4 regions of the Pseudoduganella sp. R-43 genome follow, and region 4 is predicted to be linked to each of the others. Evidence: predicted binding sites of a transcription regulator. Region 4 holds the regulator's gene; each other region holds the start of a gene.
The links. Region 4 encodes sigma-54, which starts transcription at its own class of promoters, with help from an activator protein. Its sites were predicted from a motif close to TGGCANGNAANCTGCTTT; they were not measured.
Positions count from the first base shown of each region.

Region 1: ACN9M3_RS07340 (PEP-CTERM sorting domain-containing protein) is a predicted target of sigma-54. The motif match lies at 3,878-3,895, and genes of this name have one in related genera.
Region 2: prpB (methylisocitrate lyase) is a predicted target of sigma-54. The motif match lies at 2,802-2,819, and genes of this name have one in related genera.
Region 3: ACN9M3_RS02215 (PEP-CTERM sorting domain-containing protein) is a predicted target of sigma-54. The motif match lies at 3,287-3,304, and genes of this name have one in related genera.

Region 1 is NZ_CP183988.1:1,559,322-1,564,943, forward strand. It holds gene ACN9M3_RS07320 (cytochrome P450) at 1-568, shown strand, start outside; gene ACN9M3_RS07325 (antibiotic biosynthesis monooxygenase family protein) at 565-909, shown strand; gene ggt (gamma-glutamyltransferase) at 910-2,676, opposite strand; gene ACN9M3_RS07335 (hypothetical protein) at 2,683-3,129, opposite strand; gene ACN9M3_RS07340 (PEP-CTERM sorting domain-containing protein) at 3,268-3,843, opposite strand; gene rpoH (RNA polymerase sigma factor RpoH) at 4,036-4,926, opposite strand; gene ftsX (permease-like cell division protein FtsX) at 5,251-5,622, opposite strand, start outside.
Region 2 is NZ_CP183988.1:2,354,700-2,360,321, forward strand. It holds gene ACN9M3_RS10725 (acyltransferase family protein) at 1-1,001, opposite strand, end outside; gene prpR (propionate catabolism operon regulatory protein PrpR) at 1,081-2,709, opposite strand; gene prpB (methylisocitrate lyase) at 2,856-3,743, shown strand; gene prpC (bifunctional 2-methylcitrate synthase/citrate synthase) at 3,769-4,920, shown strand; gene acnD (Fe/S-dependent 2-methylisocitrate dehydratase AcnD) at 4,923-5,622, shown strand, end outside.
Region 3 is NZ_CP183988.1:463,446-469,067, reverse strand. It holds gene ACN9M3_RS02230 (FKBP-type peptidyl-prolyl cis-trans isomerase) at 1-198, opposite strand, end outside; gene ACN9M3_RS02225 (potassium transporter Kup) at 293-2,173, opposite strand; gene rarD (EamA family transporter RarD) at 2,306-3,181, shown strand; gene ACN9M3_RS02215 (PEP-CTERM sorting domain-containing protein) at 3,403-4,116, shown strand; gene ettA (energy-dependent translational throttle protein EttA) at 4,221-5,622, shown strand, end outside.
Region 4 is NZ_CP183988.1:953,352-958,973, forward strand. It holds gene ACN9M3_RS04455 (KpsF/GutQ family sugar-phosphate isomerase) at 1-742, shown strand, start outside; gene ACN9M3_RS04460 (KdsC family phosphatase) at 742-1,278, shown strand; gene lptC (LPS export ABC transporter periplasmic protein LptC) at 1,288-1,887, shown strand; gene lptA (lipopolysaccharide transport periplasmic protein LptA) at 1,901-2,461, shown strand; gene lptB (LPS export ABC transporter ATP-binding protein) at 2,464-3,219, shown strand; gene ACN9M3_RS04480 (RNA polymerase factor sigma-54) at 3,229-4,725, shown strand; gene hpf (ribosome hibernation-promoting factor, HPF/YfiA family) at 4,798-5,157, shown strand; gene ACN9M3_RS04490 (enoyl-CoA hydratase/isomerase family protein) at 5,233-5,622, shown strand, end outside.

The sequences.
Region 1 (5,622 bases), 610 kb from region 4:
CCTGTCGCCATTGAGTAGTGCGGAGCAGGTCGAACAGGCGCACGCGGCGAGCCTGCGCCTGCTGGCCGCCATGCGCGAGTTGCTGCAAGCGGCGCCGCAAGGATCGCTGGCCGCAACCGTCGCCAAGGAAGCCGCCGCTGCCGGCTGGCGGGATGACCACGCCATCATCGCCAACCTGGTTGGCCTGCTGTCGCAAACCTACGAAGCGACGGCAGGGCTGCTGGGCAACAGCATGGTTGCGCTCCAGCAGGGCGCGCCAGGCGACGATGCCGACGCGCTGCTGGCGCAAGTGATGCAAAGCGATCCGCCCATTGTCAACACGCGGCGTTTCGCCGCGGAGCGCTGCCAGGTCGGCGGCGTGACAGTCGAGGCGGGGCAGGCGATACTGGTCTTGCTCGGCGACGCAGGTCGCGGCTTTGGCCATGGCCGCCACGCCTGCCCCGGCCAGCAACTGGCGCAGCAAATCGCTGCCGGCTGTATCGAAGCGCTGCGCAGCAAGCCGCTGCCGCAGCTAAGCTGGACTTACCGCGCATCGCTCAACGCGCGCATACCGGAGTTCCACCAATGATTGCAGTGATTTTTGAAGTCACCCCGGCCGAAGGCCGCAAGGACGCTTACCTGGACATCGCAGCGCGGCTGAAGCCAACGCTGGAGCAGATCGACGGCTTCATCAGCGTCGAGCGCTTCCAAAGCCTGGCCAACCCGGGGAAGATGCTGTCGCTCTCTTTCTTCCGCGATGAGGAAGCGGTGCAGGAATGGCGCCGCGTGGAAGCGCATCGCGCTGCCCAGCAGGCGGGGCGCGAACGGCTGTTTGCCGATTACCGCCTGCGCATTGCCCACGTGGTGCGCGACTATGGCCTCAATGAGCGCGCGGAAGCGCCGGCCGACAGCCGCGAACGGCACGGTTGATCAGTGCCCGCGTTTCTGCACCAGCGCACTGCCGGCGCCGTGGCGCTTGCCTTCGCTGACTGCGGTCGCCGTGCCATCGGGATTGAAGACGATGGCGTTGGCGGCGCCGATCTCCTCGGCCGAGGCATCCCAGCGCTGGCCGAAACGCTCCAGCGCCCGGGCTTGCACGCTGCCGGCAAATCCCGGCTCGACGGACGTGGCCTGGCCGTTGCGCTCGGAGATGCGCGGCGCGTTCAGTGCGGCGGGCATGTCCATGCCCAGGTCGATATGGTTGAAGATGGTCTGCAGCACCGTGGTCACGATGGTGGCGCCGCCCGGGCTGCCGACGGTGAAGGCCGGCTTGCCGTTGCGGAAGGCGATGGTGGGCGACATGCTGCTGCGCGGGCGCTTGCCGGCCTCCGGCACGTTCGGATGCGGGCCGGTGAAATCGAAGTCCGTCATCTCGTTGTTCAGGATGAAGCCATAGCTCGGCACCGTGATGCCGCTGCCGCCCCATGATTCGATGGTGAAGGTGTAGGCGACGATATTGCCGTCCTTGTCCGACACGGCCAGGTGGGTGGTGTGCGCGCTTTCCGACAGCAGCCTGGCCTTGGCCGCAGCGGCCGGCCGCAGAGGCACGCTTGGGTCCTGCTGGAACAGGTAGGGATCGCCCGGCTGTGCGTGGTAGCGGGCCTGGGTAGGGTCGATCAGTTCACGGCGGCGTGCGGCATATTCCTTGCTGACCAGGCCCGCCACCGGCGCGTCCACATATTCGGGATCGGCCAGGTAGGCATTGCGGTCGGCGAAGGCCAGGCGCGCCGCTTCCATGTACAGGTGTTCGGCTTTTTCGCGCGGCATGGATTTCAGGTCGAAGCCTTCCAGGATATTGAGCGCTTCGGCAATCGTCACGCCGCCGCTGCTTGGCAAGGGCATGCCGACCAGCTCATAGCCGCGGTAAGTGCTGCGCACCGGCTGGCGCCAGCGCGCTTCGTAATTGGCCAGGTCGGCCAGCGACATGCGGCCCGCGCGCACCGCAACGCCGGCGGCGACCGGCGGACGGTTGACCGTGTCGACAATCGCCTGCGCCAGCTTGCCCGAATAGAAGGCTTTCACGCCGCCGGCGGACAGCAGGCGGTAGGTCTTGGCCAGGTCGGGATTGCGCAGCAGGGTGCCGGCCGGCAGTGCCTTGCCGTCCCGCATATAGCGCGCCGCGGTGTCCGGGAACAGCGCGAACTTCTTCTCATTTTCCGTGACCAGCGCCACGAAATTGTCGTTCAGCCGGAAGCCATCCTGGGCCACCTTGATGGCCGGGGCCAGCACCTGTTTGAACGACATGGTGCCGTAGCGGTCCAGCGCATCATGCCAGCCGCGCACCGTGCCCGGTACGCCAACGGCCATGCCGCTGGCGACCGCGGTCTGGAAATCCATCGCCTTGCCGTCCGGCGCGAAAGCGTTGGACTGGAACGCTGCCGGCGCAACCTCGCGATGGTCGAGCGTGATGACGCGGTTTTCCCTGGCCAGGTAAATCACCATGAAGCCGCCGCCGCCCACGCCACAGCTGAACGGATCGGTCACACCCAGCGTGGCCGCCGCCGCCACAGCCGCATCGACCGCGTTGCCGCCTTTGTCGAGGATCGCCAGCGCGGCCTGCGAGGCCGGCTCGCTGATGGTCGCCACGGCGCCGCCGGCGCCGCTGGCAACCGGGGTCTTGGCCCAGGCCGGGGCGCTGAACGCCAGCGCAAGGATGATGGTGGACGTCAGTCGTCGGGGCAGGGCATGTGGCGTCATGGGCAGCTATGTTGGCTGGGAAATATTTACCCGCAAGCTTACCCGATAATCCGGCGCCGGTGCCTTCAGCGACGGCGGTTCTGCCGGCTCCATCCCCAGCAGCGTGAAGGTCAGCCCATTAAGCGTCACGGTCTTGCTGGCCCCCGGCATGGCGTCCGCCAGCACGAAGCTGGAGCTGCCTTGCTGGTCGCTCAGCACGAAGCTGTAGCTGATGTATCCAGCCCAGACGCAGACTGCGCCTTTTTTACAGCGGCTGTCATTGACACGCTCGAGCTTGAGCGTGACTGCAGGGGCCAGCTTGACGATTTCCCCTTGTGCCAGGACGTAGCTGGCGCTGGTGCGTGGTGCCGGGCGGCTGGCTGCATCCTCGGCAGTGCTGCGGGTCGAGCCGCAGGCGGCGGCAATGGCGAGGACCAGGCCCGCCATGCCCAGACAGATCAGTCTAGCTTGCATGATGTTCTCCTCTGGCCTGGGAACAGCTTAGCAAATTACAAACTATCGTGTTGCACTGTTGAGTCCACTCAACAGTATGGTCGCGCCGAAAAAAAAGCGCCCCGGAGGGCGCCAGCTTTTATAGTTGGTTTTCACAACTTATTGTGTGCGGCGGCGGCGGACTATCCCCAAGCCCATCAGGCCGACGCCAAGCAGTGCCAAGGAAGCGGGTTCCGGAACCTCTTGCGGGGGAACGCCCGGGTCGGTCGGCGCATTGGCGCTGTTGGCCATGACTTTGAATTCGACATTGGTATTGTTGTCGTGCACGTTCAGCGAATTGAGCTTGAAGGTGTGGACGACGCCCGCCGTCAGGGAAACTTCGTCCCAGTAAGCGGAATAGCTGCTGGGCTTGGGGAGGGTCTTGGCCACCCCAACGTTGTCGAGGAAGAGGTCGAAGTCGAAATCCTGGACGCTGCCGCCATTTGGCGGCGTAATGCCAAAGTCGAAGGTGGTGTCGACGCTCACCGTCACGTACAGGACCTCCAGGTCTTTTACGTGAATCCAGTCGGCAAAGGTCCAAACCGATTCACCGTCAGGATTCCAGCCAGCACTGATTACCGAATCAACCGTCAATGCCAGTGGATTGCCGTAGGTTTGTCCGTCTTTGGTCGGGCCTGCAACGGCCAAGCTGGCTGTCAGGGCGCAAATTGCGGTCAATGCAAGCTTCTTGAACATGGGTAACTCCTCAGTGAGTGTGCTTGAGAGTTACTAAGCAATCGCTATGCCAGGAATTCAAACTCAGCCATATCAAGGGCTTAGCGATAGTTGCGATGTGGAATGTAAAAATTCCCGACATTAAGAAGCTTGCCCAAAAGTAAAAAAGCACCGACCCTTGCGGAATCGGTGCTTTTGCCGGAGGGTGCAGGCTTACATGTAGGCGGCCAGCGCACCCTTCATTTTCTTCAGCGCAGCCGCTTCGATCTGGCGGATGCGCTCGGCCGACACGCCGAACTCTTCCGCCAGCGTATGCAGCGTGGCGCCCGAACCATCGTCGTTGGCCAGCCAGCGTGCCTCGACGATGCGGCGCGAACGGGCGTCGAGCTTGGACAGGGCGGTTTCCAGGCCTTCGGACTGCAGGCGCACCACCTGTTCCGCTTCCAGCACCTTGGTCGGCTCCATATTGTCGGAGGACAGGTAGGCGATGGGCGAGAACTTGTCGTCTTCGTCGTCGGACGGCGCTTCCAGCGCGATGTCACGGCCGCTCAGGCGGGTTTCCATCTCGATCACGTCCTCGCGCCTCACGTCCAGGGTCTTGGCCAGTTCGTCGATTTGCGCCGGCGACATGGCGTCGAGCCCCTGCTTGTGGCTGCGCAGGTTGAAGAACAGCTTGCGCTGGGCCTTGGTGGTGGCCACTTTGACCAGGCGCCAGTTCTTCAAGATGTATTCGTGGATTTCAGCCTTGATCCAGTGCATGGCATAGGACACCAGGCGCACGCCCTGGTCGGGGTCGAAGCGCTTGACTGCCTTCATCAGGCCGATATTGCCTTCCTGGATCAGGTCGCCGTGCGGCAGGCCATAGCCCAGGTAGCCGCGCGCGATCGACACCACCAGGCGCAGGTGAGAAGTCACCAGCGTTTCCGCGGCCTTGATATCGTTCTTTTCCTTCAGGCTCTTGCCCAGCGCCACTTCTTCCTCATGGGTCAGCATGGGCAGGCGATTGACAGCCGAGATATAAGCGTCCAGGTTGCCCAGGCTCCCGCTGAAGCCAAGGGTCAGCGCGTTGCTGCCGGCAGGTACCAGTGCGTTTGTTGCGGTCATCTTGTCTATCCTCGCTTGAAGGGAATGCTTTTCAGAGTTACCAGCATGCACGACAGAACTTAAATGATTCTTAACCTCTATCATGCCGTTCTGAACATATATTAGCACTCTCCCTTGGTGAGTGCCAATTGCTGGGATTTTATGGCTCTGATAGCAAAAACACTATCGGCAAAGCGCTATTCCTTGCGTTGGATCAAAGTCAGGATAAGGCGGGCAGGGGCGCGGCTCCGTGCGGGTACGCACGATGAAGTTGAAAGTCGGGGTCAGGTCTGGCAATCCGCCACATTGTGGCGGATTGCCAGACCTGACCCCGACTTTCAACTTTCAATTTAGCCTGGAAAGATGACGCTGGACGCAGAGCAGGGCGCCGATCAGGCCGAGGCCGGCGGACAGGGCCAGCAGGCCGGCCGTGCCCAGGGGATCGAGCGGAGCCAGCTGGAATTCGGAGGCATACAGTCTTGCAAACTCTGCAATGGCCCGGTTGAGGGGCTGCAGGGCCAGCGCCACGCCGCCCAGGGCCACGCCGCCGGCACACAGGCCGAGCAGGGCGCCGGTGTAATAGAAGGGGCGGTGGATGAAACTGTCGCTGGCGCCGATCAGCTTGGACACCAGGATTTCTTCGCGCTGGGTCATCACTTGCAGGCGTATGGTATTGAACACTACCGCCACCACCACCGTGGCCAGCGTGGCGGCCAG
Region 2 (5,622 bases), 1.4 Mb from region 4:
TTTTCGACGAATTGCCAGCTAAGATAGGCCAGCACCAGCGTCAGCACCACCAGCGCGGCCATCAGGGCCGGACTTGGCCCGTCCAGGCTACGGTGGCGTGCGAATGCAAGGATAGGCTGGTGCCACAAGTAGGCGCTGTAGCTGACCAAGCCGACGCCAACCATCAGCCGGCTGCCCAGGATCTTGCCGACCGTGGTCGACGGGACTGCGAACAGGATGATCAGCGCTGCGCCGACCGTGGGCAGGAGCGCGTACACACTGGGGAAGGGCGTGTATTTGCTGAAAGCGAAAATGCCGGTGCCGATCAGGCCGAGGCCGGCAAGGCTGGCAAGTTCGCGCGTGCGTTGCGAATGCCGGCTGGCGCCGGGGCGCGACATGTAATAGGCGCACAGCGCGCCGATGGCCAGCTCCCAAGCGCGTGTGGGCAGCAGGAAGAAGGTGGCGGAAGGGTCCCTGGCCACACCCCATTGCGCCGCACCGAGGCTGGCCAGCGCCGTGCCGACCAGCACCGCCAGCAGCAGGCGCTGGTCGCGGCGCCAGAACAGCATCAGGAACAAGGGGAACAGCAAGTAGAACTGTTCTTCGACCGCCAGGCTCCAGGTGTGGAGCAGGGGCTTGAATTCGGCCGAGCTGTCGAAGTAGTCGCTCTGCTCCCAGAACAGGATATTCGACGCGAAGGCGGTGACGGCCACCAGGCTTTGCGCAAAGCCTTTCAGGTCGTCCGGCACCAGCCAGAGCCAGGCGAACGGCAGGCAGGCAAACAGCAGCAGGAATAGCGCCGGCAGGATGCGGCGCGCCCGTCTTTCATAGAAATTGAGGATGGAGAACTGGCCAGCTTCCAGCTCGTGGATCAGGATCGTCGTGATCAGGTAGCCGCTGATGACGAAAAAGACGTCGACGCCGACGAAGCCGCCGCCAAAGAACTGGAACCCTGCGTGAAACAGGATTACCGGCAGGACGGCAACCGCCCGCAGACCATCGATTTCCCTGCGATATTCCATGTAATGCCCCTGAACTCAACGCAAGAAGATACTACGGGATTGTCATTGATGCAATATGCTGTGGCGTCGACGCCTCGGCTCAGGGTTCCTGCTCTTCGCGCAGGCGGCGCCACAGCGTCGTGCGGCTGATGCCCAGGTAGTCGGCGGCGGCGTCACGGCGGCCGCCGAAGCGGGCCAATACTTCGGTGACGCTGTTCGGCGCGGGGGCGGATGCATGGGGCGCAGGCAGTTGCGTTGCCGCCTGCGGCAAGGAATGCAGTTCGGGCGCGACGCCTGCAACGAAGCTGGGCGTCAGGGCCTGCAGCGGTTCGGCGGCGAGGAACAGGGCGAGGCGTTCGGTCAGGTTGCGCAGTTCGCGTACATTGCCGGGCCATTCATAGCGCAGCAGCAGGGGCGCGCAGGCGGCCAGTTCGGCCGGCAGGTTCGGATGGGCGCGCGCGCCCAGGCTGGCCAGGGCGGTACGCAACGACCATTCGGCCAGCGGCAGGATGTCGGTCGGGCGCTCGCGCAGCGGCGGCAGCGACAGGCGCAGCACGGCCAGGCGGTAGAACAGGTCGGGGCGGAAGCGGCCCTCGCGCACCCTCGCTTCAAGGTCGCAATGGGTGGCGCTGATAATGCGTACATTGACCGGAATCGGCCGCGTGCCGCCGACCCGCACCACTTCGCGTTCTTCCAGCACGCGCAGGAGCCGGGTCTGCAGTGCAAGCGGCATTTCGCCGATTTCGTCGAGGAACAGGGTGCCGCGGTTGGCTGCTTCGAACAGGCCGGCGTGGCCGCCGCGCCGGGCACCGGTAAAGGCGCCTTCCTCATGGCCGAACAGTTCCGACTCCAGCAGCGATTCGGCGATCGCGCCACAGTTCACCGCGACAAAAGGACGGTTGGCGCCGCCCAGCGTGCGCGGGGATTCGCGGTGGATGGCTTGCGCCACCAGTTCCTTGCCGCAGCCGGTTTCACCCTGGATCAGCACAGTGGCAGGCGACTTCGCGTACAGCACGACCGCCTGGCGTACGCGCTCCATCGCCTCGGACTCGCCGCGCAGGTCGGCCAGTCCATGCTTGGCGCGCAAGGTGTCGGCCACCACGTGGCGCCTGCTACGGTTGGATTCCAGCTGCGCCAGGCGCGCCAGTTCAAGTGCGTCGTCGAAGGCCTGGCGGATCGATGCGGCGGAATAGACAAAAACGCCGGTCAGGCCGGCTTCTTCGGCCAGGTCGGTGATCAGGCCGGCGCCGACGATGGCCTTGATGCCGGAGGCCTTCAGGTCATTGATCTGGGCGCGTGCATCTTCCTCGGTTGCATAGGTGCGCTGCTCGATCGGCACGCCGAAGGTGGCGGCGAATTCCGCCAGCGCCGGCATGTCTTCCTGGTAGGTGATCACGCCGATGCGGTCGGAAACCTTGCGGGCGCGCGCCAGGGCCTGCATGAAATCGAAGCCGCTGGCCTTGGCGATCACCACGGGTACCGACAGGCGTCCCTTCAGGTAGGCCGCATTCGAGCCGGCCGCAATGACGGCATCGCAGCGCTCCGTCGCCAGGCGTTCACGGATATGGCGCGCAGCCTCGTCGAAGCCAAGGTTGATCGGTTCGATATCGGCCAGGGCGTCGTATTCCAGCGTGATGTCGCGGAACAGCTCCGACAGGCGCGAGACGGAAACCGTCCAGATCACCGGCTTGTCGGCCGGGTCGAAGGGCAGGGGAGTGGAATGTCGCATGTTTCACCTGAAACGTTTCACGTGTTTCAACCTGAAACATTATACTCTGGCGCCCGCGTTGCAAGTGCTTGATTTTGCTGGGAAGCCACGGCTGGCATGCCACTTGCACTATGGACGGCAAACATTCCTCACACAGAAAGGACATCATGAGCCAATATTCCGCAGGCGGCGCCTTCCGCAAGGCCGTTCAAGAAGAATCCCCGCTGCAGGTGGTGGGCGCGATCAACGCCAACCACGCCCTGCTGGCCAAGCGCGCCGGCTTCAAGGCGATCTACCTGTCGGGCGGCGGCGTGGCTGCGGGCTCCCTCGGCCTGCCGGACCTGGGCATCTCCAACCTGGACGACGTGCTGACCGACGTGCGCCGCATCACCGACGTGTGCGACCTGCCGCTGCTGGTGGACGTGGACACCGGTTTCGGCGCCTCCGCCTTCAACGTGGCGCGCACCGTGAAGTCGATGATCAAGTTCGGCGCCGCCGCCATGCATATCGAAGACCAGGTGGGCGCCAAGCGTTGCGGCCACCGCCCCGGAAAGGAAATCGTCTCCAAGGGCGAAATGATCGACCGCATCAAGGCTGCCGTGGACGCACGTACCGACGAAAACTTCGTGATCATGGCCCGTACCGATGCGCTGGCCGTGGAAGGCCTGGACGCCGCAATCGACCGCGCAGTGGCCTGCGTGGAAGCCGGCGCCGACATGATCTTCCCTGAAGCGATGATTTCGCTGGAAATGTACAAGCAATTCGCCGCAGCGGTAAAAGTCCCGGTGCTGGCGAATATCACCGAATTCGGCTCCACCCCGCTGTTCACCGTGGAAGAACTGAAGTCCGCCGACGTGGGCCTGGTGCTGTACCCGCTGTCCGCCTTCCGCGCCATGAACAAGGCTGCGGAGAATGTGTACACCGCGATCCGCCGCGACGGCACCCAGCAGAACGTGGTCGACACCATGCAGACCCGCGCCGAATTGTACGAGCGCATCAACTATCACGATTTCGAACAGAAGCTGGACGCCCTGTTTGCAGCCGCCAAAAAATAATTCGACGATCCGAGGAGAGACCAAAATGACCGAGCAAGCCCCAACCTTCAAGCCTAAGAAATCCGTCGCCCTGTCCGGCGTCGCAGCCGGCAATACCGCCCTGTGCTCCGTAGGCAAGACCGGCAACGACCTGCACTATCGCGGCTACGACATCCTGGACGTGGCCACCACCTGCGAATTCGAAGAGATCGCCTACCTGCTGGTGCACGGCAAGCTGCCGAACATGGCCGAACTGAAAGGCTACAAATCCAAGCTGAAATCCCTGCGCGGCCTGCCGCAAGGCGTGAAGTCGGCGCTGGAAGCGCTGCCTGCATCGGCTCACCCGATGGACGTGATGCGTACCGGCGTTTCCGTGCTGGGCTGCTGCCTGCCTGAGAAGGACGACCACAATATCGCCGGCGCGCGCGACATCGCCGACCGCCTGATGGCTTCCTTCGGTTCCATGCTGCTGTATTGGTACCACTACAGCCATAACGGCAAGCGCATCGATGTGGAAACCGACGATGAAACCATCGGCGGCCACTTCCTGCACCTGCTGCACGGCGAAAAGCCGTCCGAATCGTGGGTGCGTGCAATGCATACCTCGCTGATCCTGTACGCGGAGCACGAGTTCAATGCCTCCACCTTCACCAGCCGCGTGATCGCCGGCACCGGTTCCGACATCCATTCCGCCATCACCGGCGCGATCGGCGCGCTGCGCGGTCCCAAGCACGGCGGCGCCAACGAAGTGGCGCTGGACATCCAGCAGCGCTACGAAAACGCGGACGAAGCGGAAGCCGACATCCGCAACCGCGTCGCCAACAAGGAAGTGGTGATCGGCTTCGGCCATCCCGTGTACACCGTGTCCGACCCGCGCAACGTGGTGATCAAGGAAGTGGCGCGTTCCCTGTCGCAGGAAGCCGGCTCGATGAAGATGTTCGACATCGCCGAACGCCTGGAGTCGGTGATGTGGGAAGTCAAGAAGATGTTCCCTAACCTGGACTGGTTCTCCGCCGTGTCGTACCACATGATGGGCGTTCCGACCGCCATGTTCACCCCGCTGTTCGTGATTTCGCGCACCTCCGGCTGGTCGGCGCACATCATCGAGCAGCGCATCGACAACAAGATCATTCGTCCAAGCGCCAATTACGTCGGCCCTGAAGACCTGGCCTTCGTACCGATCAAGGATCGCAAGTAATCATGAACTCCCAATACCGTAAGCAACTCCCTGGCACCAAGCTGGATTATTTCGACGCGCGCGAAGCGGTCGATGCGATCAAGCCGGGCGCCTACGCCACGCTGCCGTACACCTCGCGCGTGCTGGCGGAAAACCTGGTGCGCCGCTGCGATCCGGCCACGCTCGCCGCGTCGCTGTCGCAGCTGATCGAACGCAAGCGCGACCTGGACTTCCCATGGTTCCCGGCCCGCGTGGTGTGCCACGACATCCTGGGCCAGACCGCGCTGGTCGACCTGGCCGGCCTGCGCGATGCCATCGCAGAGCAGGGCGGCGATCCTGCCCTGGTCAATCCGGTAGTGCCGACCCAGCTGGTGGTCGACCACTCGCTGGCAGTGGAATGCGGCGGTTTCGATCCGGACGCCTTCAACAAGAACCGCGCCATTGAAGACCGCCGCAACGAAGACCGTTTCGACTTCATCAACTGGACCAAGAAGGCGTTCCAGAACGTCGACGTGATCCCGCCGGGCAACGGCATCCTGCACCAGATCAACCTGGAACGCATGTCGCCGGTCATTCAAGTGAGCGATGGCGTGGCCTATCCGGACACCCTGGTAGGCACCGACTCGCACACTCCGATGGTCGACGCGCTGGGCGTGATCGCCATCGGCGTGGGCGGCCTGGAAGCGGAAACCGTGATGCTGGGCCGCGCCTCCTGGATGCGCC
Region 3 (5,622 bases), 490 kb from region 4:
GCCGGTGTAGCTGAAGGTGACCAGGTCGCCAGAGGCCACTACCGGAGCACTGCCACCTGGCTCGTTGTCCACAACTACCGCATAAGCAGGCTGCGGCGGCAGCGGAGTGGTGTCGTTATTTTTGGCACCACCACCGCATGCTGTCAGGGCCGCAGCGCAAGCCAGGGTGGCGATTGCCTTGAACATCGAGTTCTTCATTTCAATCTTGCCTATTCGTTAAAGGAGGGTAACGGAGCAGCAGTTTAGCAGACCGTTAATCCCCCCCTCTACAAGAGGCAAGATCCGTTACAAATTAAATCTCCACTTGTGTGCCAAGTTCGATGACGCGGTTCGGCGGGATCTGGTAATAGTCCGCCGCAGCGCGCGCGTTGCGCGACATCGCCACGAACAGGTGCTCGCGCCATGGCGCCATGCCGTCGCCCGGCGAAGAAATCACGGTCTGGCGCGCGATGAAGAAGGAAGTCTCCATCATTTCGAACTTCAGGCCTTTCTCTTCGCACAGGGCCATGATGGCCGGCACGTCCGGCTCGTCCTTGAAGCCGTAATTGATATTCAGCTGGTAGCACTCATGGCCCAAGGCTGTCACGCGGACCTGCTCCGAAGGCGGCACATAAGGCTCCTCCACAATATGCACGGTGAAGAACACCACGCGCTCGTGCAGCACCTTGTTGTGCGACAGGTTGTGCAGCAGCGCATGCGGCACGCCATCACTCTCGCCGCGCAGGAACACCGCGGTACCCGGCACGCGGGTCGGCGGCGCCATGAACAGGGAGTTCAGGAAGTCTTCCAGCGGGATCGCGTGCTTTTCCAGGTTCTTGAACACCAGCTCGCGGCCGGTGCGCCAGGTCAGCATGGTGGTGAACAGCGCGGTACCGAGCAGCAGCGGGAACCAGCCGCCGTGGAACAGCTTCAGCGCGGAGGACGAGAACAGCATCACATCCATCACGATAAAGAAGCCGGTCGCGACGAAGCACAGCACCAGCGGCAGGTGCCAGCGGTAGCGGATCACGAAGAAGGTCAGGATGGTGGTGGCGAACATGGTCGCCGTCACCGCGATACCATAGGCGCTTGCCAGGTTGTCCGAGCTCTTGAAGCTGATCACTGCAATCAGCACGACGATCAGCTGCAGCCAGTTCACGACCGGGATATAGATCTGGCCGATTTCGCTGGCCGAAGTATGCTGCACGCGCATGCGCGGCAGCATGCCGAGCGCAATCGCCTGCTTGGTCATCGAGAACGATCCGGAAATCGTGGCCTGCGAAGCAATCACGGCGGCAGCCGTCGACAGCACCACCAGCGGGTACACGCTCCATGCGCCGAGCTGGTTGAAGAACGGGTTGGCAATAGCGTCCGGATTACGGATCAGCAGCGCGCCCTGCCCAAGGTAGTTCAAGATCAGCGAAGGGAAGCAGACCCAGAACCAGGCCATGCGAATCGGCTTCTTGCCGAAGTGGCCCATGTCGGCGTACAGCGCTTCAGCGCCAGTAATCGCCAGCACCACCGCTCCCAGCGCCACGAAGGCGATGAAGCCATTGTCGCGCATGAAAATCGCGGCATGGTAAGGATTCAGCGCGGAGAGGATGGCCGGGGTTTCGACGATATTCACGACGCCCATGGCGGCCAGCACGCCGAACCAGATCGTCATGATCGGCCCAAAGAAACGGCCAATACCAGCCGTGCCATGGCGCTGCACCGAATACAGGGTCACCAGCACGACAATCGTCAGCGGCACCACATATTGCGCGAGGCCCGGTGCGGCAACTTCCAGGCCCTCGATTGCGCCCAGCACCGAAATGGCCGGCGTGATGACGGAGTCGCCATAGAACATGGTGGCGCCAAAGGTACCAATCAGCAGCAGCGGGAAGTGCGCCTTCGGCGCAGCCTTGTGCACGGAATTCAGCGCCAGCGCCATCAGGGCCATGATCCCGCCCTCACCGCGGTTGTCGGCACGCAGCACCAGGCTGACGTACTTCAGCGACACGATCAGCGTCAGGCTCCAGAAGATCAGGGAAATAATGCCCAGCAAGTTGGCCTGGTTGAGTGCCAATCCGTGGGTGGGGTCGAAGACTGTTTTGAGGGTATAGAGGGGGCTGGTACCGATATCGCCGTAGACGATGCCAATCGCGGCCAGCGTCAGTGCAGCTACGCTGCTTTTCTTATGTTGTGACAAGATTTCACCCAAAATTGGTTTTGGTGCATCGCACAATAGGCCAACTAAAGGCCTTTTGCAAGTTTTTCAGACCGCCGGTGAAATCTTGGCGGATGTGCTATTTTCCACCTTTACTCCAAGAAAATCATCGCTCTCATGAATACCGGCATGCTGTACGCCGCAGGCGCTTTCCTGTCCTGGGGCCTGTTCCCGCTGTATTTTCACGCAATTAAAGATGTGCCGGCGTCCGAAATCCTGGCGCACCGCATGGCTTGGTCGCTGCTGTTCCTGATGCTGGTACTGGCGGTACGGCGGCAATGGAAATGGCTGCCGCAAGTGTTGCGCCAGCCCAAAGTCGTGGGCAGTTTCCTGGCCAGCGCTTTCCTGCTGAGCGCAAACTGGTTCGTGTATATCTGGGCAGTGAACAATGGCCATGTGGTCGATGCCAGCCTGGGCTACTTCATCAACCCGCTGGTAAATGTGCTGCTGGGCATGCTGGTGCTGAAGGAAAAACTGCGTCGTGGCCAGTGGATTGCCATCGGTGTTGCCGCCACCGGGGTGGCCTGGCTGACCTGGCAGGCTGGCCAGGTGCCATATATCGCGCTGGTGCTGGCCCTGAGCTTTGGCGCTTATGGGTTGCTGCGCAAGACTGCGGCGCTGGCGGCGCTGGAAGGACTGTCTTTCGAAACCCTGATCCTGTTCCCGCTGGCGGTGGCTTACCTCGGTTGGCTGGTGTACCACGGCCAGAGCGTCTTCCTGAATGCCGAGTCGGACAGCACACGCTGGCTGCTGGCAGCCGCAGGCCCGACCACGGCGATCCCGCTGCTGCTGTTCGCCGCCGGTGCGCGGCGCATTCCGATGTCGGTGCTCGGCATGCTTCAATACATGTCGCCATCGCTGCAAATGCTGCTGGGCGTCTGGGTCTTCCACGAAGCTTTTTCCTCGACCAAGCTGGTCGGTTTCCTGTTCATCTGGAGTGCGCTGGCGATATATATGCTGGAGAGCTGGTTGGTCAACAGAAAGGCGAGTTGAGTGTCGGAAAATTTTACAGCATTGGTGCCGTGAAACCACAATTACTATGACTCAATTGACTTTTCCGTAATTGAATCAATGATCTAAGGAAAGTCGCTTGCATTCAGGCACGACAATTGCTTAATTCCCAGTAACACTTCGGGAGAGCAATAATGGTTAGTAGAAAGTTTCTGGTGGGCATCTCCGCCCTGTTCTGTGTAGCATCTGTGCAAGCTGCAACAATGCCGTTGTCGTCCGCATTTTCGCTTGATCAGTACCTGACGACTGGCCAGAGCCAGAACCTGCAGATCGACGTAAATAGCCTGTTGGCCGGCAAGGGCCTGTCCAGCGCTTCGATCAGCTCCGGCGTGCTGACCGTGTCCGGTTTCTCCTCCGCCGACTTCGATATCGTCGGTTCGTCCGTGACGAACCTGAATTACTCTGAGAATCGCGAAACGACGGACTGCAACAAGGGCAAATGCAAGGTCGTCACCGACAACTTCCACATCAAGCAATTCAACACCAACTATAGCGACTCCATCGCTGACGAGATGAAGGTCACAGCCGGTGGCGCCTCCGCGACCGGCTCGGCCAACGATGAAAATGCATTCGACACCGACAGCGGCAAGATCGAAGACATCAAAAAGCAGACGGGCAGCGAAAATGGCGGCTACAACCGCTGGTACAACCAGTTCATCAGTCATTACGATTCGCTGGGCGGCGACCTGGTGGTGCAACTGAGCCTAGACTCCCTGGCCTTGAACGACCTGGCGGCAGACGGCATCCTCAACTTTTCCGTGAATTCCATGCTGGGACAATTCAACCTGACCGACGTGCGCCTGGACTTCGTAGCGCAGGACGCTGCGCCGCCTGCGCAAGTGCCCGTGCCAACCAGCCTTCTGCTGACCGGCCTGGGCCTGGCCGCGCTGGCAACGGTACGCCGGCGCAAAGCATAAGCAAGCAGCTGCCCTAAAAGGACCCGGCACTTGCCGGGTCTTTTTTTATGCGCCATCACAATGCGCTAAACTAGCGCCTTTACGAACCGACAAGAACTCATACCGTGGCCAATTACGTCTATACCATGAACCGCGTGGGCAAAATCGTCCCACCGAAACGTCAGATTCTGAAGGACATTTCGCTGTCCTTCTTCCCAGGCGCCAAGATTGGCGTGCTGGGCCTGAACGGCTCCGGCAAATCGTCCCTGCTGAAAATCATGGCAGGCATCGACACCGACATCCAGGGCGAAGCGCGCCCGATGCCTGGCCTGAACATCGGCTACCTGCCACAGGAACCGCAACTCGATCCTGAAAAAACCGTGCGCCAGGAAGTGGAATCCGGCCTGGGTGAGGCCTTCAACGCGCAAGCCTTGCTGGAAGCCGTGTACGCCGCCTATGCCGAACCGGATGCGGACTTCGACGCGCTGGCCAAGGAACAGGAACGCCTGGAATCGATCATCGCTGCTGCCGACGGCGGCAACCTGAACCTGCAACTGGAAATGGCCGCCGACGCGCTGCGCCTGCCGCCATGGGACCAGAAGATCGGCGTGCTGTCCGGCGGTGAAAAGCGCCGCGTGGCGCTGTGCAAGCTGCTGCTGTCCAAGCCGGACATGCTGCTGCTCGACGAACCGACCAACCACCTGGATGCCGAATCCGTGGAATGGCTGGAGCAATTCCTGGTGCGCTTCCCTGGCACCGTGGTTGGCATCACCCACGATCGCTACTTCCTGGACAATGCTGCCGAATGGATCCTGGAACTGGACCGTGGCCACGGCATCCCTTGGAAGGGCAACTACTCTTCCTGGCTGGACCAGAAACAGGCCCGCCTGAAGCAGGAAGAAGCCACCGAATCCGCGCGCCAGAAGGCGCTGCAGAAAGAACTGGAATGGTCGCGCCAGAACCCGAAGGCACGCCAGGCCAAGTCCAAGGCCCGCATGGCGCGCTTCAATGAACTGAGCGAATTCGAGTACCAGAAGCGTAATGAGACCCAGGAGATCTTCATTCCTGTGGCCGAACGCCTGGGCAACGATGTGATCGAATTCAAGAATGTCAGCAAATCGTTTGGCGACCGCCTGCTGATCGACAACCTGTCCTTCATCATCCCACCGGGCGCGATCGTCGGCATCATCGGCCCGAACGGCGCCGGTAAGTCGACCCTGTTCAAGATGATCGCTGGCATCGAGCAACCGGACAGCGGCGAAGTGGCGATCGGCAAGACCGCCAAGATTTCGCTGGTGGACCAGAGCCGCGACAAGCTGGACAACGACAAGACCGTGTTCGAGGCAGTGTCCGGCGGCGCCGACATCCTCAGCGTGGGCCGTTTCGAAATGCCGTCGCGCGCGTATGTGGGCCGCTTCAACTTCAAGGGCTCGGACCAGCAGAAGATCGTCGGCAACCTGTCCGGCGGTGAGCGCGGCCGTCTGCACCTGGCCAAGACCCTGCTGATGGGCGGCAACGTGCTGCTGC
Region 4 (5,622 bases):
GGCCGAAGCGGCGCACGGCGACCTGGGCATGGTGACGCCGGAAGACGTGGTGATCGCCATTTCATATTCCGGCGAAGCAGCCGAACTGATGGCCATCCTGCCCGTGGTCAAGCGCATGGGCGGCCACGTGATCGCCATGACCGGCAAGCCGGCGTCGAGCCTGGCCAGGCTGGCCGACGTGCACCTGGATGTGTCCGTGGCCAAGGAGGCATGCCCGATGAACCTGGCGCCGACCGCTTCCACCACCGTCACGCTGGCGCTGGGCGATGCGATCGCGGTGGCGCTGCTGGACCTGCGCGGCTTCAAGGAAGAGGATTTTGCCCGTTCCCACCCTGGCGGCGCCCTCGGCCGCCGCTTGCTGACGCATGTGCGCGACATCATGCGCAAGGATGGCGCCATCCCGGCCGTGGGCCTGGAAACGCGGCTGCCCGATGCGCTGCTGGAAATCACCCAGAAGGGCATGGGCATGACCGCCATCGTCGACGCGGCCAACAAGCCGGTCGGGGTCTTCACCGACGGCGACCTGCGCCGCATGATCGAAAAAGTCCAGGACTTCAGCAAGGTCGTCATCAAGGACGTGATGCATCTGAACCCGCGCACCATCGGCCCCGACCAGCTGGCGGTGGACGCCGTGGCGGTGATGGAAGAATTCCGCATCAACCAGATGCTGGTGGTGGATGCCGACGGCACGCTGGTTGGCGCCCTGCACATCCACGACCTGACCCGCGCCAAGGTGATCTGATGACGCTCGAACGCGAAGACCTGCTTGCCCGTGCAGCCAGGGTGCGCCTGTTCATCTTCGACGTGGACGGTGTGCTGACCGACGGCAGCCTGACGTATGGCGCCGACGGTGAAATGGTCAAGACTTTCAATGTGCACGACGGCCTGGGCATCAAGCTGCTGCAGGAAGCGGGCATCAAGACCGCGATCATCAGCGCCCGGCGCACGCCGATCGTGCTGGCACGCGCCAAGGACCTGGGCATCGATTACGTGCACCAGGGCGGCCACGACAAGCTGACCCCGTTCAAGGCCTTGCTGGCCGACCTGGGGCTGGCGGAAGAGCAGGTTGCCTTCATCGGCGACGACGTGGTGGACCTGCCGCTGTTGAGCCGTGTGGGCTTTGCGGTCAGCGTGCCGAATGGCCGCAAGGAGGCGCACGATCGCTCCCACTACATTACCGAAGCTGCGGGCGGCCGCGGCGCGGTGCGCGAGGCCTGCGAATTCGTGCTGCGCGCCAGCGGCAGCTATGACCGCGTGATGGCCCAGTTCCTGGTGTAAGGGCAAGCAATGCGTAACCAGAGGACCGCCCACCGCTTCCGCCTGTCGATCGGCATGATCTTCGTGCTGCTGGCGGCGCTTGGCAGCTTCTACCTGCTCGAGCTGCTGAACCGCGCGGACGATCAGATGCAGGCCGACAAGCGCATGAACGAGCCGGATTACATCATCCATAACTTCTCCTTCGTGCGCATGACCAAGGATGGCAAGCCAAGCTATATCATTGCCGGCGACAAGCTGACCCACCGCCCGGTCGACGATTCGTCCGAGATCGACAATCCGCGCGTGCACAGCCTGGCCGGCGAGAAGCCGCCGATGGAGATCGTGGCGAATACGGCGCGCGTGGACGACGCCAACAGCCGCGTCACCCTGAACGGCAGCGTGACGATCGACCGCGCGGCATCGCCGCAATCGCAACTGCTGCACCTGGAATCGGACAAGCTGGTGATCTTCCCGGACGAAGACCGCATGGAAACCGATCATCCGGTGAAACTGCGGCTGGGGGATACGACTGCTGCGGCCAACAGCATGCGCGCCAATAATGCGACGCGCGAAATGCACCTGGCCGGCAACGGCACGCTGCAGATTCCGCCCAAGGCCGCGGACCAATAACTGAGGAATGAACATGAAACGACTACTCTTGTCGGCAGCCTTGCTGCTGGGAGTCGCCGCTCCGGCGCTGGCCGAGAAAGCCGACTCCTACAAGCCGACCAACATCAGCTACGGCTCGATGGACATCGACGACGTCAAGCAGGTCACCATCCTGCTGGGCGGCGTCAAGCTGACCCGCGGCACCCTGACCATGACGGCCGAGCGCGCCTACGTCAAGCAGACGCCGGAGGGCTTCCAGCAAGTGACGCTGTTTGGCGACGGCAAGAAAGCCACCTTCCGCCAGAAGCGCGACGGCGCCGGCGACCAGTGGGTGGAAGGCGATGCCGACCGCATCGAATACGAGGAACAGGTTGAACTGGTGAAGATGTTCAACAAGGCCACCATCCGCCGCCTGGAAGGCGGCAAGCAGAACGACGAAGTGCAGGGTGAGTTCATTTCTTACGACAGCCGCAAGGAATTTTTCAGCGTGCGCAATTCGGCCAGCGGGGAGAGCAAGCCCGGCGGCGGTCGCGGCACCATGGTGATCCAGCCGACCCGTACCGAACCCCCAGCGACGCCGACGGAGAAGAAGTAAGCATGCAAGCAAATAACTGCGCCAGCACGCTGGTCGTGCGCGGCCTCCAGAAAACCTATGGCAAGCGCCAGGTGGTGCACGACGTTTCGCTGCAAGTCGATTGCGGTGAAGTGGTCGGCCTGCTCGGTCCCAACGGTGCCGGCAAGACTACCTCTTTCTACATGATCGTCGGCCTGGTGGCTTCCGATGCAGGCACCATCGATATCGGCGGCACCGACGTGTCGAGCCTGCCGATCCACAAGCGCGCCACGCTGGGCCTGTCCTACCTGCCGCAGGAAGCTTCGGTGTTCCGCAAGCTGACGGTGGAAGAAAACATTCGTGCCGTACTGGAACTGCAGAAGGTGGACGGCAAGCCTCTGCCCAAGGCGGAAATCAACCAGCGCCTGGAATCGCTGCTGGCCGACTTGCAAATCGAGAAGCTGCGCGAGAACCCGGCCCTGTCGCTGTCGGGTGGCGAACGCCGCCGCGTGGAAATTGCGCGCGCCCTGGCCACCAACCCGCGCTTCGTGCTGCTGGACGAACCGTTTGCCGGCGTGGATCCGATCGCCGTGATCGAAATCCAACGTATTGTGCGTTTCCTGAAGGAGCGCAATATCGGTGTGCTGATCACCGACCATAATGTGCGTGAGACCCTCGGCATTTGCGACCGCGCCTACATCATCAACCAGGGCGCCGTGCTGGCCTCGGGCCGCCCGGACGACATCATTGCCAACGAATCCGTTCGCCGCGTCTACCTCGGCGAACACTTCCGCATGTAAACGAAGGCCATGAAACAAACACTGCAACTGCGAACCTCGCAACACCTGGCGCTGACGCCGCAGCTGCAACAATCCATCCGCCTGCTGCAGCTGTCCACGCTGGAGCTGCACCAGGAGTTGGAACAGCTGCTTGGCGACAATCCCATGCTGGAGCGCCTTGACGACCCGCTCGACCACTCGGTACGGCTGCTGGCCGATGGCGCCATCAGCCAGGGCAACGGCAATGGCGCCGAAGCTCCCGCCACGCCTTCGGCTGAAGGCCCGCAAGGCGAGGGCGGCGAAGCCCCGGCCGCTGCCGGCGAAAGCGATACCTATGAAGGCGGCGACCATGAAGCCGGCAACGGCAGCGACGACGCCGACTGGAGCGCCAGCGCCGGCAGCAAATCCGCCGACGACGAAGACAGCCGCCCGCAACTGGAAGCGTCCGGCTGCACGCTGCGCGAACACCTGCTCGAGCAGATGCGCGTCACCGTGCAGGAGCCGCGCGACCGCGCGCTGATGGAACTGATCATCGATGCGCTGGACGAGAACGGCTACCTGGAAGAGCCGCTGGAAGAAATCCACGAGCGCCTGCCGCCCGAGCTGGAAATCGAACTGGACGACCTGCGCTGCAGCCTGGTGCTGCTGCAAAGCTTCGATCCGCCCGGCGTCGCCGCACGCAATGCCTCCGAATGCCTGGCGCTGCAGATCAGGCGCATGCCCGGCGTGCCGCTGGTGACGCGCCGCATGGCGCTGACCATCGTCGAGAAGCACCTGGCCTGGTTCGCCCAGCGCGAGTTCACCAAGCTGAAGAAAGCGCTCGACTGCGACGATGAAGACTTGCGCGAAGCACAGTGCGTGATCCGCCAGTGCAACCCGCATCCGGGCGCCGAATTTGCGTCAGGCGAGTCAGACTACGTGGTGCCGGACGTGATCGTGAAAAAGGGCCGCGGCGGCTGGATCGTCACCCTGAACAACGACGTGGTGCCGCGCCTGCGGGTGAACGCGCTGTATGCCAACTTGCTCAAGCAAGGCAAGAGCGAGTCGCAGATGAATGGCCAGCTGCAGGAGGCCAAGTGGTTGATCAAGAATATGCGCCAGCGCTTCGACACGATCCTGCGCGTCGCGGAAGCGATAGTAGAAAGACAAAAGAACTTTTTCAGTCATGGCGCAGTGGCCATGAGACCCCTTGTGTTGCGTGAAATTGCTGATACACTGGGACTACACGAGAGCACTATTTCTCGCGTAACAACTCAAAAATATATGCTCACCCCGCATGGCATGTTTGAGTTGAAATATTTCTTTGGTAGCCACGTCGCGACCGAAGCCGGGGGGGAGGCTTCCTCGACTGCGATACGGGCACTGATCGTGCAATTGACAGGAGCAGAAGACCCGAAAAATCCTTTATCCGACAGTAAGATTGCGGACATGCTGGGTGAACAAGGCATGGTGATTGCGCGACGGACTGTTGCCAAATATCGAGAAGCGTTGAAGATCCCTCCAGTTAGCCTCCGCAAATCGTTGTAGTGCAGTGCATGGGTTCCTCTGTGCGTTTCGGCGTGCACGAACTCGAGAGCGACATCATCTTTAGGAGTGTGTATGAATCTCACCATCAGTGGACATCATGTCGAAGTGACCCCAGCCATTCGCGAGTACGTGCAGAACAAGCTGGAACGAGTCAAGCGCCATTTCGATCAAGTAATCGATATTGCTGTCATCCTGACTGTAGATAACCTCACCGAGAAAGAGAAACGCCAGAAAGCCGAAATCAACCTGCGCATGTCTGGCAAAACTGTTTACGTCGAAAGCCTGTCGCAAGACCTTTACGCCGCCATCGATACCCTGATTGATAAACTGGATCGCCAGGTCATGAAATACAAGGACCGTGTGCAGAACCACAGTCATGCGGCCATCAAGCATTTCCCGGATACGTATGAGGCACCACCCACCGCCATGTAAAGGACTGGCCGTGCAGCACACCAAAGGGCGCAATTGGCGCCCTTTTTTGCGACCAGTGTGCGTTAGAATATTTGCATGAGCGAACACGTACACACCCAACTCTCCAACGGTACCGGCTTCATCACGCTGGACCGCCCCAAGACCCTCAATTCACTGTCCCTCGACATGGTGCGCGCGATGACGCAGGCGCTGCTGGCATGGCGCGACGATGCGTCGGTGGCGGCGGTCGTGGTGCGCAGCAGCAGCGAACGCGCGCTGTGCGCAGGCGGCGATATCCGCTTCTTCCACGACGTCGGCCGCGGCAATACGCAAGGCGGCAGCGCGCTGCTGGAAGACTTCTTCACCGAAGAATATGCGCTGAACCATTTAATCCATTTCTACCCCAAGCCTTATGTGGCGCTGATGGATGGCGTGGTGATGGGCGGCGGCATGGGCATCGCGCAGGGCGGGCCGGAGCGCGGCGTG